DNA from 4 places in the Streptomyces sp. NBC_01707 genome. Region 2 is predicted to be linked to each of the others. Evidence: riboswitches for the same ligand, from Rfam matches in the RefSeq annotation. Region 2 holds a riboswitch; each other region holds the start of a gene.
What was found. Region 2 has a riboswitch for cyclic di-AMP ahead of OG963_RS27065 (transglycosylase family protein). Riboswitches for the same ligand answer to the same signal wherever they lie in the genome.

Region 1 (3,534 bases), 1.6 Mb from region 2:
CCCCATGGACGTACTGATCAATGTCTTCGTCGCGCTGCACATCATCGGCATCGCCGCACTCCTGGGCGGCTTCCTGACCCAGATGAAGGCGATGGGGTCGGGCACGGCCCGCTTCGTCCCGGCGATGCTGCACGGGGCGCTGACCATGCTGGTCACCGGTATCGCACTGGTCGGGCTCAACCAGGCGGACGACCAGCCGGTCAACAACATCAAGATCGGTGTGAAGCTGGCGGTCCTGGTCGTGATCCTCGCGCTGGTGTACGTCAAGCGGGACGAGGAGAGGGTCGAGAAGGGCGTCTTCGCGGCGGTCGGCGGGCTGACGGTCGCCAACATCTTCATCGCGACGCTCTGGACCTGAGCCGGCCGCTGCCGCCCGGGCCGGTCCCTGTCCTTCATGGCGCGAGCCCCCACCGGATCCTTCCGGCGGGGGCCCGTCGCCGTCCGGGGCCGTGGCTACCCGGGCCGCACGCTGCCGTAGATCGGCATGTAGTAGATCGATTCCTCGCGGACGTTCGCGCCCGGCTTCGGCGCGTGGATCATCATGCCGTCGCCCTTGTAGATGCCGACGTGGCTGATGTCGTCGTAGAAGAAGACGAGGTCGCCCGGCTGCAGATCCGCCGTCGCGATCCGCGTGCCGATCTTCACCTGGTCCCAGGTGGTACGGGGTATGTCGACGCCCGCCGCCTTCCAGGCGGCCTGGGTCAGCCCCGAGCAGTCGTACGACGACGGGCCCGTCGCGCCCCAGACGTACGGCTTGCCCAACTGGGCGCGGGCGAAGGCGAGGACCTTGTCGGCCTTCGTGGTGGCGCTGCTGTCCGATCCGGTCCCGGTCCCTGTGTCACCGCCGGATCCGGCCTGGTTCGCGGCCTCCTCGGCCTTGCGGTCCGCCTCCGCCTTGGCGGCCGCCTGCTGACGGGCCAGCTCCTCGGCCTTGCGCTTGGCCTCCGCCTCCTTCTTCCGCTCCAGCGCCGCGAGCCGCGCCTTCTCCTCGGCCGTCAGCTTCGACAGCATCGCGCGGGCCTCGCCCAACTTCTTCTGGACGTTCTCCTTGCTGGTCCGCAGCGTGGCCTGCGACTCGGTGAGCGTCTCCAGACTCTTCGCCGCCTCGGTGCGCTTCTTCGACGCCGCGGCCTGCTGCGTACGGAAGTCCGTGACCGCCTTCTGCTGCCGGCCCGCCATCCGGGCCATCAGCTGGTTCTCGTCGAAGTACGACTGCGGGTCGTCGGCCAGGAAGAATGTGGCGCTCGGCGCGATGGAGCCGGTGCGGTACTGCGCCGCCGCGTAGTTGCCGAGCGCCCTGCGCGCATCGTTCAGCTTGTCGGCACGCTTCGCGACGTCGTCCAGCAGCGCGTCGACCTTGCCCCGCTGCGCGGCGGAGGCCTCCTTCGCCTGGTTGTACTGCTGGGTCGCGGTGCCCGCCTGCCGGTAGAGGTCGTCGACCTTCTTCTGCACGTCCTCGATGCTGGGCTTCGGCGAGGCCGGGGCGGCCGTGGCGCTCTGTGTGGAGAGCAGGGTCACACCCGCCAGGGCGGCCGTCGTGAGCCCGACGGCGGGCGTGGTGGAGCGCATCCGGGTGCGCGGTTTGCGATGCGACGCCAAGGCCGGCATCTCCTTCCGTGGACCGCCTACCGGGTTAGCTGTCGGGTTCGGGCGGAACGGAAGGCTGCCCTACGGTCCGGATGTGGAGATATGGACCGATTCACCCCGGTGATGCATGTGGGTCCCCGGTTCCGAACTCCCGCGAGGGCAGCCCGGATTCGGCGTGGGCGCCCGCTCGGCGTGGTTCGCCTCAGGGGGTACGGGCCGCCCGATCGAGCACGCTAGCCAACCCGTGGTGCCGCTGTGAAGGTTGATGTTCGATATGCCCGATACATTTTCGTGACCTTGTCGGCGGAGCCGGGGATGCGGGCCGGGCCGCCCCCTCTTCCTCTACGCGGTGTGGGCGCACGCTCTCCCTGTGTGCCCGTGCGCCGGGTGCGGTTCGCCATGCGGCCGCACGGTGTCGGTGCGGCGGCCTAGACTCGTCAAGCGATGAGCAGCCTCTTTGACGACAGCTTCCTGGCCGGCCTCCAGCACTCGGAGGAAGAGCCCCCGCCGCCCCCCGAGGACTCCGCACCCGAAGCGGTGCCGGAGGATCTCTTCGCGGGCGTGTTCGACGCGCCCCCGCCGCCCAGGGACGCGTACTACCGGGACGGCGCCCACCGCCCCGTCATCGACGCCGCCGCCCTGCTCGACGGGTTGAACACCGAGCAGCGTGCCGCCGTCGTGCACGCGGGGTCGCCGCTGCTCATCGTCGCCGGGGCCGGCTCCGGCAAGACCCGGGTGCTCACCCACCGCATCGCCCATCTGCTGGCCGAGCGCGGGGTGCATCCCGGCCAGATCCTGGCGATCACCTTCACCAACAAGGCCGCGGGCGAGATGAAGGAGCGCGTCGAGCAGCTCGTCGGACCGCGCGCCAACGCCATGTGGGTCATGACGTTCCACAGCGCGTGCGTGCGGATCCTGCGCCGTGAGTCGAAGAAGCTCGGCTTCACCTCGTCGTTCTCGATCTACGACGCCGCCGACTCCAAGCGGCTGATGGCCCTGGTCTGCCGCGATCTGGACCTCGATCCGAAGCGCTTCCCGCCGAAGTCGTTCACGGCGAAGGTCTCGAACCTGAAGAACGAGCTGATCGACGAGGAGACCTTCGCCGGGCAGGCCGCGGACGGCTTCGAGAAGACGCTCGCCCAGGCCTACGCGATGTACCAGTCCCGGCTGCGCGAGGCCAACGCACTGGACTTCGACGACATCATCATGACGACGGTCCATCTGCTCCAGGCGTTCCCGGATGTCGCCGAGCACTACCGCCGCCGCTTCCGGCACGTCCTCGTGGACGAGTACCAGGACACCAACCACGCGCAGTACACGCTCGTACGCGAACTGGTGGGCCCGGCCGGACCGGCCGACGCCCCCGCCGAGCTGTGTGTCGTGGGTGACGCGGACCAGTCGATCTACGCCTTCCGCGGCGCGACCATCCGCAACATCCTCCAGTTCGAGGAGGACTACCCGAACGCGACGACGATCCTGCTGGAGCAGAACTACCGCTCCACGCAGACGATCCTCTCCGCGGCCAACGCGGTCATCGAACGCAACGAGAGCCGCCGCCCCAAGAACCTCTGGACGAACGCGGGCGAGGGTGCCCGGATCACCGGCTATGTCGCCGACACCGAGCACGACGAGGCGCAGTTCGTCGCCGACGAGATCGACCGGCTGACCGACGCGGGCGACGCCAAGGCGGGCGATGTCGCCATCTTCTACCGGACGAACGCGCAGTCCCGCGTCTTCGAAGAGATCTTCATCCGCGTCGGCCTGCCCTACAAGGTCGTCGGCGGCGTGCGCTTCTACGAGCGCAAGGAGGTCCGGGACATCCTGGCCTACCTCCGGGTCCTCGCCAACCCCGAGGACACCGTCCCGCTGCGCCGCATTCTGAACGTGCCGAAGCGCGGCATCGGCGACCGCGCCGAGGCGATGATCGACGCCCTGTCGCTGCGCGAG
Region 2 (3,534 bases):
ATCGGGGCGATCATGAACTCCTGGATGTCCACGTTGGAGTCGGCGTGCGACCCACCGTTGAGGATGTTCATCATCGGGACGGGCAGCAGGTGCGCGTTCGGGCCACCGAGGTAGCGGAACAGCGGCAGGTCCGAGGCCTCGGAGGCGGCGTGCGCGACGGCCAGCGAGACGCCGAGGATGGCGTTGGCGCCGAGCGAGCCCTTGTTCTCGGTGGCGTCCAGGTCGAACATCGCCTGGTCGATCAGCCGCTGCTCGGTGGCGTCGTAGCCGACGAGCTCCGGGCCGATCTGCTCGATCACGGCGAGGACGGCCTTCTCGACGCCCTTGCCCTGGTAACGGTTGGGGTCACCGTCGCGAAGCTCAATGGCCTCGAACGCACCGGTGGAGGCGCCGGACGGAACAGCAGCACGGCCGGTGCTGCCGTCGTCGAGGCCGACCTCGACCTCGACCGTGGGGTTTCCGCGGGAGTCGAGGATTTCCCGGGCTACGACGACGTCGATGGACGGCACGAGGCATCTCCTTCTGGGATGTGACGCTGATTGTGCAGGGTCGCTTTGGCCTTGCGCCAAGAGCCTAACCGCCTTGGCGCACTGCGTTCGGCGACCGCCCGCCTCCTGGGACGAAAAAGGACCCAAGGGCACCCGAAGACGGGCAAATCTTGCGAAATCTACTGAGCGGTAACCACAACAGTTGAACGCTGAGCGCAGAAACCCCGACCCGGCGCGTACGGGGGAATCCGCGCCGGGTCGGGGTGCTCAGGGAGGAGAGAGAGCTTTTCTGCCGAGGCTCGTACTACTTCGTCAGGTGGAGCTGCTGACCCGGGAAGATCAGGTCGGCGTCCTTGACGATGTTCTTGTTCAGCTTGAACAGCTGCTGCCAGCCGCCCTTCACCTTGTGCGCCTCGGCGATCTTGCTGAGCGAGTCACCGGCCTTCACCTTGTACTCGCCGTCACCCTTCGCGACCTTCTGGCCGGTCGGCGTGGTGACGGTCTTCGCGGCCTCGGGGGCGGTGCCGCGGTCCGAGCGGGAGGCGGTGGGGGCCTCGGTGTGCTCGGCCGGCTTCGGCGCGGCCGGCTTCGCGGCGGCGGAGCCGGTGTCGACACCCGGGTCGACACCGTCGTTGGTCAGGTTGCCGGCGCCGGCACAGCCCCAGGCGCCCGGACCCTGCATGTCGAGGAGCTTCTCGGCGGTGGCGATCTGCTGGGCCTTGGTGGCCAGGTCGGCCCGCGGGGCGTACTGCGTGCCGCCGGCGGCAGCCCAGCTGGACTGCGAGAACTGCAGGCCGCCGTAGTAGCCGTTGCCGGTGTTGATGGACCAGTTGCCACCGGACTCGCACTGGGCGACGGCGTCCCACGTGGCGACGGAGGCCGCGGAGGCGCCCGTGGCGCCCATCAGGGGAACGGCGATGGCGGCACCGGCGACACCGGCGAGCGTGGCCACACGGACGGCCTTGGACGGGCGACGGTGCTTGCCCTTGCTGTTCAGCAGCATGCAACTTCTCCTCACCGACGCCTACGAGGTGAGCTGTCGGGTTCGGGCCAAGTGAGTTGCCCGGCCGCATGTCCTAGCACGCGACTTCACCCCAAGCCGGTCCTGACGGTCCTTCGACCATCGGTTCCGGCGCTTACCTGGGTCCCCCGCTCCTGCCTACGGCGCTTTACGCGTCTGTTCCCTTCGACCGACGGCAGGATTCGGCGTGACGATCGACGGGGCCCGCGGTGCGAGCGGTTCCGACCGTAAACGCACGCAACCCCCACATTCAAAGACGGACATAACCGACAATCATCCCCTACTCACGTCCGGCCGGTCATCGTTTTCGCAGGTGGGGGGCAATACGGACAGGCCTGACCGACAAGACACGCCGATTAACGCAAAGAGACCCATGTCTCACTTACGCATAAGTGGACATAGGCCTCTGAACTACCCCTATTTTTGGGGTGATTTAAGCTGTTGATCAGATTGGTCTCACTCCGCCTTCACACCGAGATCGAGGCTCTGGCCAGGAAGAATGAGATCCGGGTCGTCGCCGACAGCACTCTTGTTTGCCTCATAGAGCGCCGGCCATCCGCCATGAACCTTCTGTGCATCAGCAATTGCCCAGAGGTTGTCGCCCGGCCGAACGGTGTATGTGCCGTCGGCGGCCGAGTCGCGCGTGTCGCGTCCGTCACTGTTACCGCGGGAAGCATGGCGGCCCGAGTCGCGGTCACCACCCGTTCCCATGCCCTGGCTCACCTCGGGAGCCGGCGCGCCACGGTGCTTACCACCCGTCTCGTTGCCCGAAGAGCGGGAAGATCGGGACGAGTCGGCTGAACCGGACGTATCCGGCACGTCGGCCGACGGCTCGCTCGATGCCGCACCCGACGCCTGCCCCGAGGCCTTGCCGGACGACTTCTCCGACGACTTGTCGGACGACGACTTCGATCCGCCCGTGGCGTTCGCCTCGTCCGACGCCTCGTCCGAGGCCTCGTCGGACGGGTCCGCGCTCTCCGTCGGGTCGGTCGACAGCAGGCTTCCCGGGTCGACACCCGGCAGCGCTCCGTCCACCGTGAGCCCGGAGATCACCGCGCAGCTGGGCCACGCCCGTGGCCCCTGGTCGTCGAGGACCTTCTCGGCGACCGCTATCTGCTGCGAGCGGCTGGCGAGGTCGGCACGCGAGGCGTACGCCTCACCGCCGTACGACTTCCAGGTGTCCTGCGAGAACTGGAGACCGCCGTAGAAGCCGTTGCCGAGATCGGCACTCCACATGCCGCCGCTCTCGCACTCGGCGACCCGGTCCCAGGTCGTGGCGTCGGCCGCGTGCGCGCCGGCCGCGCCGAGCAGCGGGATGGCGATGGCCGAGCCGGTGACGCCTGCGGCGACGACGATGGCAGGTGCCTGACGAGGGCGACGGTGTCTGCCGTTCGCGGAGCCCATGGAGTTGCCTTCCGTGTGACTGACAAGTGACTGGTGAGTCGAACGGTGAACGTAGCGGCACTCGAACGCTTGTCACAAGTCGATGCAGCGCAGATCACGTGAAAGTCACGGAGTTGACAGAGCGTCACCTTCACCGGAGCGATGTCCGGGATGGAACTCCACGGGAAGAGTGCGCAGTCCGCGCATGATGAGCCCCCCGCGCCACCGCAAATCGGTAGGTTCCACCGCAAGGCGCAGATCGGGGAGGCGCCTCAGAAGGGTGGCCAGCGCGGCTTGTCCCTCCAGCCGGGCGAGCGGCGCTCCCAGGCAGTAGTGGATGCCGTGACCGTAGCCGAGGTGCTGATTGTCACGCCGGGAGAGGTCGAGGGTGTCGGGGTCGGCGAACCGTTCCGGATCCCGGTCCGCGGCGGCGAGGACCACCAGTACGGGGTCGCCCGCCGCGATCCGCTGCCCGCCCAGCTCCAGCGGTTCGGTGGCGAACCGCCAGGTCGCCAGCTCCACCGGACCGTCGTACCGCAGCAGTTCCTCGATGCCGGTCTCCAGCAGCCCCGTCTCCCCCGCGTCGAGCGAGCGCTGCAGCCGCTCCCGCTGCCCGGGGTTGCGCAGCAGGGCGTACACCCC
Region 3 (3,534 bases), 2.2 Mb from region 2:
CCAGCGTGCGGGCGGTTCGGGCCTGGGACTCCAGACTGATGAAGTCCCGGTACTGGGGCGGGATGAGACCGCGGTAGGCGTGCCACCAGCCGGTTCCGCCGCCGCCCGCCGAGCCCGCGAGCGTCTCGAGTAGCGTCCGCAACTGCGGGTCGTCCAGACCGTAGGCATCCAGCAGTCGGCTCACATCGGCCGGTTTCACACCGCTGGTACCGGTCTCGATCCGGCTCACCTTCGACTGATGCCAGCCGAGCAGCTGTGCAGCGTCACGACTCGTCAGTCCGGACGTGTGGCGCAGACTCCGCAGCTCCTCCCCGAGCTTGCGGCGGCGCACCGTGGGACCGTGCTGCATGCGCGGCCTCCCTCCCTCTCGTGCCGAGGGGCCATCTTGCCGCCCATGTGCGTTATTCCGGGCCATAGTTCACCGCTTCGAGCGACAGATATATGCATATCTTGGTGGATCGCCGTCACGGAGGGCCGGATCAGTGGCAGTCTGGCGCGAAGCGCATCCCGGGTCGATCGCGGGTCGGTCCGGGCGGGAAAAGGACGGCTCGCCATGGCAGACCATCAAGAAGCACGTGTCACTCTGCCGAGCGAGCCGCTCTCGGTCTCCTCGGCCCGGAGATACGTGGCGGAAGTGCTCGCCGACTGGGGTCTCCCCGATGACACGGAGACTGCCGACACCATCCGGCTCATCGTCTCCGAGCTCACCACCAACGCCGTCCAGCACACCTTCGGCCAGTCGCCCACCTTCACGGTGGACCTGCGGCTGGAGCGGGAGGAACAGCTGCATCTCGGGGTGACGGACAGTCACCCCCGCTGGCCCCAGCGACTGCCCGCTGCCGTGCGGCAGGACAACGGGCGCGGCATGGTGATCATTCGCTGCCTGGCCAAGGAGTGCGGGGGACGGCTCACGGTCACGCCGACCGCCGAAGGGGGCAAGACCGTCTGGATCGAGCTCCCCTGGACGTTCCCCGTCCAGACCTGACCACCGTCCTCGCAGACCCTGACTCATGCCCGGCCCGGCCCGGACGTCGCGTCGCCGGTGGCGGTAGCGATGGCGTCGTCGGCCGTCGCCGTGCATGGTCACTGAGCGGCCCTCCCGAAGCCGTCGCGCGGCAGTGCGCACAGCGTCGCGGCCGGCCCACTCGCCGAGGTGCGCCACAGCGATGGTCCGCCGGACAGGCGCGGTTTCCCCGTCGCGTGGACGGGTGCGTCGGCGCCATCGCGGCGACCGTCTCAGGCACCACCGCCGTGCCGATCCCCGCATCGACCGGGGCGCAGGTCGGCCCTGGACCGGTACCCGCACACCAATGGCGGATGTCACCCCCCCCGCCTCGGCCGGAGTGTTCTCCACTCCGCGGCGGGGTGTACGTCCTCCACCTCGGGATCAGCGCTCTGCACGCGGCGCCGCGCCGCACCACGGACGGGGCTCCGACGCGGGGCGGGCCGGTGGGCCTTCCGTGACCGGATCAGGACGCGTGCTGCGCCGAGGGCGGCTGCGGCGCGCAGCGCGCACCGCGCCGGGGACGGTGCTGGCCACCGGCACCCTGCTGCCCCGGGCCGACGGAGGTGACCGGCCACCTGAAAGGCGGAGGACGCGGAGGTCAGCGGACCCGTCCGTACCAGACACTCCGCGTCCAGATCTTCTCCAGCCGCACCACGGAACCGGTCTTCGGCGAGTGCCAGATTCTGCCCCTACCGGCGTAGATCCCTACGTGGTAGACGCCGCGCCCCCAGTGGAAGAAGACCAGATCGCCACGGCGTCGCTGCGAGGCCGAGATGTGCCGGGTCTTGTTGTACTGCTGCTGGGCCGTGCGGGGGAGCTTCTTGCCCACCCTTTTGAACACGTACATCGTCAGACCCGAACAGTCGAAGCGGTGGGGGCCTGTGGCCCCGTACCGGTACGGCGATCCCTTCTTCGACGCGGCGATGTTGAGCGCCTTCGTGGAATGAGCCGCGGCCTGGGCTTCGACCACAGCGCCGGGGGCGATCACGGAGCCGCCGACGGCGGCGAGCGTCAGAACCGTGGCGGTGCCGGCCCGGGTGAGCAGAGACGGGACATGAACCTGCGCAGTCATGCGCAACCCTTCGTCAGCCGCCTGTGAAGGATGACCTGTCGGGTTCGGGCTGGCGAAGTTGCCCGGCCGCACTCGGCGGCTTCACCCCGAGGGTCGACCGGATGTCCGGTCGACCCGTTGTGCTCGGGTCCTCCACTCCTGCCGATCCACCTCTGTCGACCAGGCATCCGGGCGGCGGCAGGACTCGGCGTCCGCCCGAACCGCCCCGCCGCGGTGGCGGGGGCTTGTCGTCCCACGGATCTTGACTCACCGAGTGCCGGATTTCCTAGGATTCACTGCGATATGGAAGTTTCGTCGTGATTGACCCGTACGGGTGGGTACAGTCGCACCGTGAACCCGGCCGGTCTCCCCGACCGGTCCCGTACCAGCGGCGGAATGGCAGACTCCGTTCACCGGCCACTCCGGGGGCGCAAGTTGAACAATCCCTCGCGCGGGGGACCTCCTACGCCGAACGAGCGAGGAATTTTGATCAGGCCGCCGGGCGTGTCGCGGAAGGGAGTTGATCAACTCGTCTGGGCAGGGGGCACGGTGACCCGTCGGGCCCGTCGTTCCCCGTCCAACACGCGGAGCGCTCGCGCCAAGGTGGCGGCGTGGATCTGCGCTTCACCGCGCTCGTGCATCGACGCGAGTGCGTTCCGCAGGGCGACGGCCCGCGAGGCGAGTGCCTGCGCGGCGCGCAGCGCGCCGTAGGTGTCGCTGCCGTGTGCGGGGTTGATCCGCCCCAACTGGTCGAGCACTTCCAGATAACAGTCGATGAACTCGGCCTCGGCGCGCGTCAGTGCGGGCAGCGGCGGGAACTCCGGTGGCTGCATCGGGTGTTCACCTCGCGGCGTTCGGCGGGAGCGACTTCTTGCGGTTCTCCAGAACGTGGTCCACCAGGCCGTACGCCTTGGCGCCCGGGGCGTCGAGGATGAGATCGCGCTCGATGTCCGCGGCGATCCGCTCGGCAGTTCGCCCGGTGTGACGGGCCAGCAGGCGGGTGAGCTGCTCACGGATGCGGATCAGTTCCCGTGCCTCGATCTCCAGATCGGACGGCTGGCCCTGCAGCGCCTCGGGAAGCGCGGGCTGCTGCACGACGACCCTGGCACCGGGGAGGGCGTGCCGCCGGCCGGGGGCGCCCGCGGCGAGCAGCAGGGCCGCGCTGGAACCGGCCTGTCCGAGGCAGAAGGTCTCCACCTCGCAGGTGAGGTACTCCATCGTGTCGTAGATCGCCGCCATGGCGTCGAACGATCCGCCGGGGGAGTTGATGTAGAGGGAGATGGGCCGGTCGGGTGCCGCGTGTTCCAGGTACATGAACTGCGCGATCAGGTCGGTGGCGGCGGTGTCGTCGACCGGAGTGCCGAGGAAGACGATCCGCTCGGCGAGCAGCTTGGAGTACGGGTCGAGGGTGCGGGTCCCGTCGGTCGTGCGTTCGGTGAACTCGGGCAGTACGTAACGGGCGGCAGGGCGGAACATG
Region 4 (3,534 bases), 4.0 Mb from region 2:
CGGAGTTCCGTCATCAGCTGGTGCTCAATCTGGCCCGGACCGATGTGCGGAACCATCTGTGGGAACAGCTCGACTCACTGCTTTCCAGCGCCCCGATCGACTATGTGAAATGGGACTTCAACCGCTGCTTCACCGATGCGGGGTGGCCGGGCGAGGAGTATCCGCAGAAGCTCTGGATCGAGCATGTGGATGCGCTGTACGCGCTGATCGACCGGCTGCGGGCGGCTCACCCCGGTGTCGCTTTCGAGTCCTGCTCGGGCGGCGGTGGCAGGATCGATCTGGGCATCCTCGCCCGTACCGACCAGGTGTGGACCTCCGACAACACCGACCCGCTGGACCGGCTCGCCATCCAGGAGGGCTTCGGGCAGATCCATCCGGCTCGAGTGATGGCCGCCTGGGTGACCGACAGTCCGAATGTCCAGCTCAACGGCAGGGTGAGCTCGCTGCGCTTCCGGTTCGTGAGCGCGATGGCCGGGGTGCTCGGGGTCGGCGGAGACCTCACCGAGTGGAGCGACGAGGAGCTGGCCGAGGCCCGGGGCTGGGTGGACCTGTACAAGGAGATCCGCCCGGTGGTGCAGCACGGTGCGCTGTACCGGCTGCGTGCGCCGCGTGGCGGGCTCGGCGCCGTGCAGTACACACGCGGTGACGAGACCGTCGTGCTCATGTGGCTGGAGACACAGAGGTACGGGGAGCTGCCGCCGGTCCTGCGGCTGCGTGGGCTCGACCCCACGGCGACCTACACCTGTTCGGACACCGGGGCCGTCCACCACGGTTCCGTGCTGCTGCATCAGGGGCTGCACACCGGCCTGCGGGGGGATCTGGACGCGAAGGTGCTGAGGCTCCGCCGCGGATGATGTTCATGACATGTCCGTATTGAGGCATTTAGTCGAACATGCCCTGATTCAGCGGTAGATGAGGGGCCTTTCGTGAGCGGGATCATATCTGTGACGGTGTGTGCTGGTGCGGGGGGCGGGGATTCCGTGCACCGCGCGGAAAGCCAAGATCCTTAATCCACGGAGTGTGACCGGAATTCCGCGCCGATTTCCTGGCGCGGATTCCGGCACGCAACCGATGGCTTGTTCTGCTCGTCCTCACTCGTTTACGGTCACCGTCAATCCGGACGGACCGCCTAATCCTGCCGCCGACCGGAATTCGCATCCACTCATCGTGTGGCAGGAGCGGGGGAACCAGGTAAGCCGCCGACCGGAGAAATCCGGCCGGCTCGGGGTGAAGTCGCACCTCATGCGACCGGGCATCTCCAGCCCGAACCCGACAGCTCACCTCGTAGGCGCCGGAGAGGAAATTCTTCATGCCCATATCGGGTAAGCACCGTCGTCCGAAGTCCAGCACCATCGCTCGTGGCGTTGCCGCCGTCGGCGCCGGCGGGGCCGTCATCGCCCTCCCGCTGCTCGGTGCCACCGGTGCCCACGCCGCGGAGCAGGCCGCCCCCGCCGCGCACTCCGCCGCCGCTCCGGCCGCCCCGGTCGCGAAGAAGCAGTCCGAGACCCGGACGTACTCCGTCGTCGCCGGCGACTACCTGTCGAAGATCGCCTCCGACAACAAGGTCGAGGGTGGCTGGGAGAAGCTGTACCAGGACAACCGTGAGGTCATCGGCGGCAACCCGAGCCTGATCCACCCGGGCATGAAGCTGACCCTCGGCGGCCCTGCCGCGGCCACCGGCACCACGCCGGCCGCCCCGGCTCCGTCGAAGGCTCCGGCGGTCACCAAGCCCGCGCCCGCCCAGAGCAGCAGCTCCGGCTACGTCGCCCCGGTTCCGGGCAAGCACACCACCAACTACCGTGCCTCCGGTGCCAACTGGTCCAGTGGCAGCCACACCGGCATCGACTTCCCGGTCTCCACCGGCACCAGCGTGAAGGCGATCACCTCCGGCACCGTCGTCACTGCCGGCTGGGGTGGCGCGTACGGCAACGAGGTCGTCGTCAAGCACGCCGACGGCCACTACTCGCAGTACGGCCACCTGTCCGCGCTCTCCGTCTCGGTGGGTCAGACCCTCTCGACCGGCCAGCAGATCGGCCTCTCCGGTGCCACCGGCAACGTCACCGGCCCGCACCTCCACTTCGAGGTCCGCACCGGTCCCGCGTACGGCTCGGACATCGACCCTGTCGCCTTCCTGGCGTCGCACGGAATCTCCGTCTGATCTGATCCGATCAGGCCTGATCCGAACGGCTTGTTGAAGGGGCGGTGCGCGGCGGCGCACCGCCCCTTCGCTTATTCCCTCTTTACCAAAACCTGACCGGGTGGTCTATCTCACCTCCCGTCAACCCCTTATTACGGTCGCGTAGGTCACATTCGGCAGTGCAGGATGTGCCCTTGTGGCAGACGATTCGAGAAAAAATCAACGTGGCGTCAACAACCGGCATGGCGCCATCGGGTCGTACGCAGCGATTGGCGACAGCTTCACCGAGGGGGTCGGTGACCCCGGCCCGGACGGAACCTTCGTCGGCTGGGCGGACCGTTTCGCCGTACTCCTCGCGGACCAGCTCCCCGACCCCGACGCGGCGACGAACACCGGTTCCGCCGGTTCGGCTCACGGGAACTTCCGTTACGCCAATCTCGCCGTACGCGGACGCCTCCTCGACCAGATAGTCGAGGAACAGGTGCCGCGCGCCAAGCAGCTCGCCCCCGACCTGGTGAGCTTCTGCGCGGGCGGCAATGACATCATCCGGCCCGGCACCGACCCCGACGACGTGGCCGAGCGGTTCGAGCGCGCGGTCGCCGACCTGACACGGTCGGTCGGCACCGTCATGGTCACGACCGGCTTCGACACCCGCGGCGTTCCCGTACTGCGCCATCTGCGCGGCAAGATCGCCACCTACACCGCCCATGTGCGGTCCATCGCCGACCGCTACGACTGCCCGGTCCTCGACCTGTGGTCGCTGCGGTCCGTGCAGGACAGGCGCGCCTGGGACGACGACCGGCTCCACCTGTCGGCCGAGGGACACACCCGGGTCGCGCTGCGCGCCGCCCAGGTCCTCGGCCTCGATGTGCCGGCCGACCCCGACCAGGAGTGGCCGCCGCAGGCACAGCGCGGCACGCTCGAGGTACGGCGCGACGACATCCACTGGGCCCGCGAATATCTGGTGCCCTGGATCGGGCGGCGGCTGCGCGGCGAGTCCTCCGGTGACCACGTCGAGGCGAAGCGCCCCGACCTGTTGCCGCTGTGACCGGCGCGGTGTCCTCTTCGGCCGGACGGGCGCGCTCGCAGCGACCCGTCCGGTTCGATCAGGCTCGTCCGCCGACCGGGAACAACGGCAGCAACGCTTGATCCCGGTGAGCCGGTACGCCCGCCGGCTCGGCCGGTATGCGTTCCAGCACCCCGCCCGCGAAGACGTCGTACAGCGGCAGCGTCTCCAGATGCACATATCCGATGTGGCAGTCGCACACGGCGAGCGGACAGGCCCGCGGGCCCAACGCCCGCCGATAGCTGCCGTCGTAGAGATTGCCGAGCTCGGCCGGGACGAAGTGGCAGCGGCGCACCGTACCGTCCCCGTCCACCGAGATGACCGACTCGCC

Region 1: it holds a riboswitch for cyclic di-AMP, as region 2 does, so the genes downstream of both, OG963_RS19585 (C40 family peptidase) here and OG963_RS27065 (transglycosylase family protein) in region 2, are expected to answer to the same signal.
Region 3: it holds a riboswitch for cyclic di-AMP, as region 2 does, so the genes downstream of both, OG963_RS36755 (C40 family peptidase) here and OG963_RS27065 (transglycosylase family protein) in region 2, are expected to answer to the same signal.
Region 4: it holds a riboswitch for cyclic di-AMP, as region 2 does, so the genes downstream of both, OG963_RS09360 (LysM peptidoglycan-binding domain-containing M23 family metallopeptidase) here and OG963_RS27065 (transglycosylase family protein) in region 2, are expected to answer to the same signal.

Annotation. Positions count from the first base shown of each region.
Region 1 covers NZ_CP109190.1:4,379,985-4,383,518, reverse strand. The annotation lists gene OG963_RS19590 (hypothetical protein) at 5-358, shown strand; gene OG963_RS19585 (C40 family peptidase) at 454-1,599, opposite strand; cyclic di-AMP (ydaO/yuaA leader) riboswitch at 1,607-1,773, opposite strand; gene pcrA (DNA helicase PcrA) at 2,032-3,534, shown strand, end outside.
Region 2 covers NZ_CP109190.1:6,002,895-6,006,428, reverse strand. The annotation lists gene eno (phosphopyruvate hydratase) at 1-509, opposite strand, end outside; gene OG963_RS27065 (transglycosylase family protein) at 793-1,491, opposite strand; cyclic di-AMP (ydaO/yuaA leader) riboswitch at 1,495-1,665, opposite strand; gene OG963_RS27060 (transglycosylase family protein) at 1,966-2,913, opposite strand; gene OG963_RS27055 (cytochrome P450) at 3,019-3,534, opposite strand, start outside.
Region 3 covers NZ_CP109190.1:8,195,699-8,199,232, forward strand. The annotation lists gene OG963_RS36745 (helix-turn-helix transcriptional regulator) at 1-349, opposite strand, end outside; gene OG963_RS36750 (ATP-binding protein) at 554-985, shown strand; gene OG963_RS36755 (C40 family peptidase) at 1,605-2,078, opposite strand; cyclic di-AMP (ydaO/yuaA leader) riboswitch at 2,082-2,278, opposite strand; gene OG963_RS36760 (hypothetical protein) at 2,582-2,890, opposite strand; gene OG963_RS36765 (ATP-dependent Clp protease proteolytic subunit) at 2,898-3,533, opposite strand.
Region 4 covers NZ_CP109190.1:2,048,687-2,052,220, reverse strand. The annotation lists gene OG963_RS09365 (alpha-galactosidase) at 1-854, shown strand, start outside; cyclic di-AMP (ydaO/yuaA leader) riboswitch at 1,150-1,306, shown strand; gene OG963_RS09360 (LysM peptidoglycan-binding domain-containing M23 family metallopeptidase) at 1,310-2,158, shown strand; gene OG963_RS09355 (SGNH/GDSL hydrolase family protein) at 2,334-3,185, shown strand; gene OG963_RS09350 (STM4011 family radical SAM protein) at 3,244-3,534, opposite strand, start outside.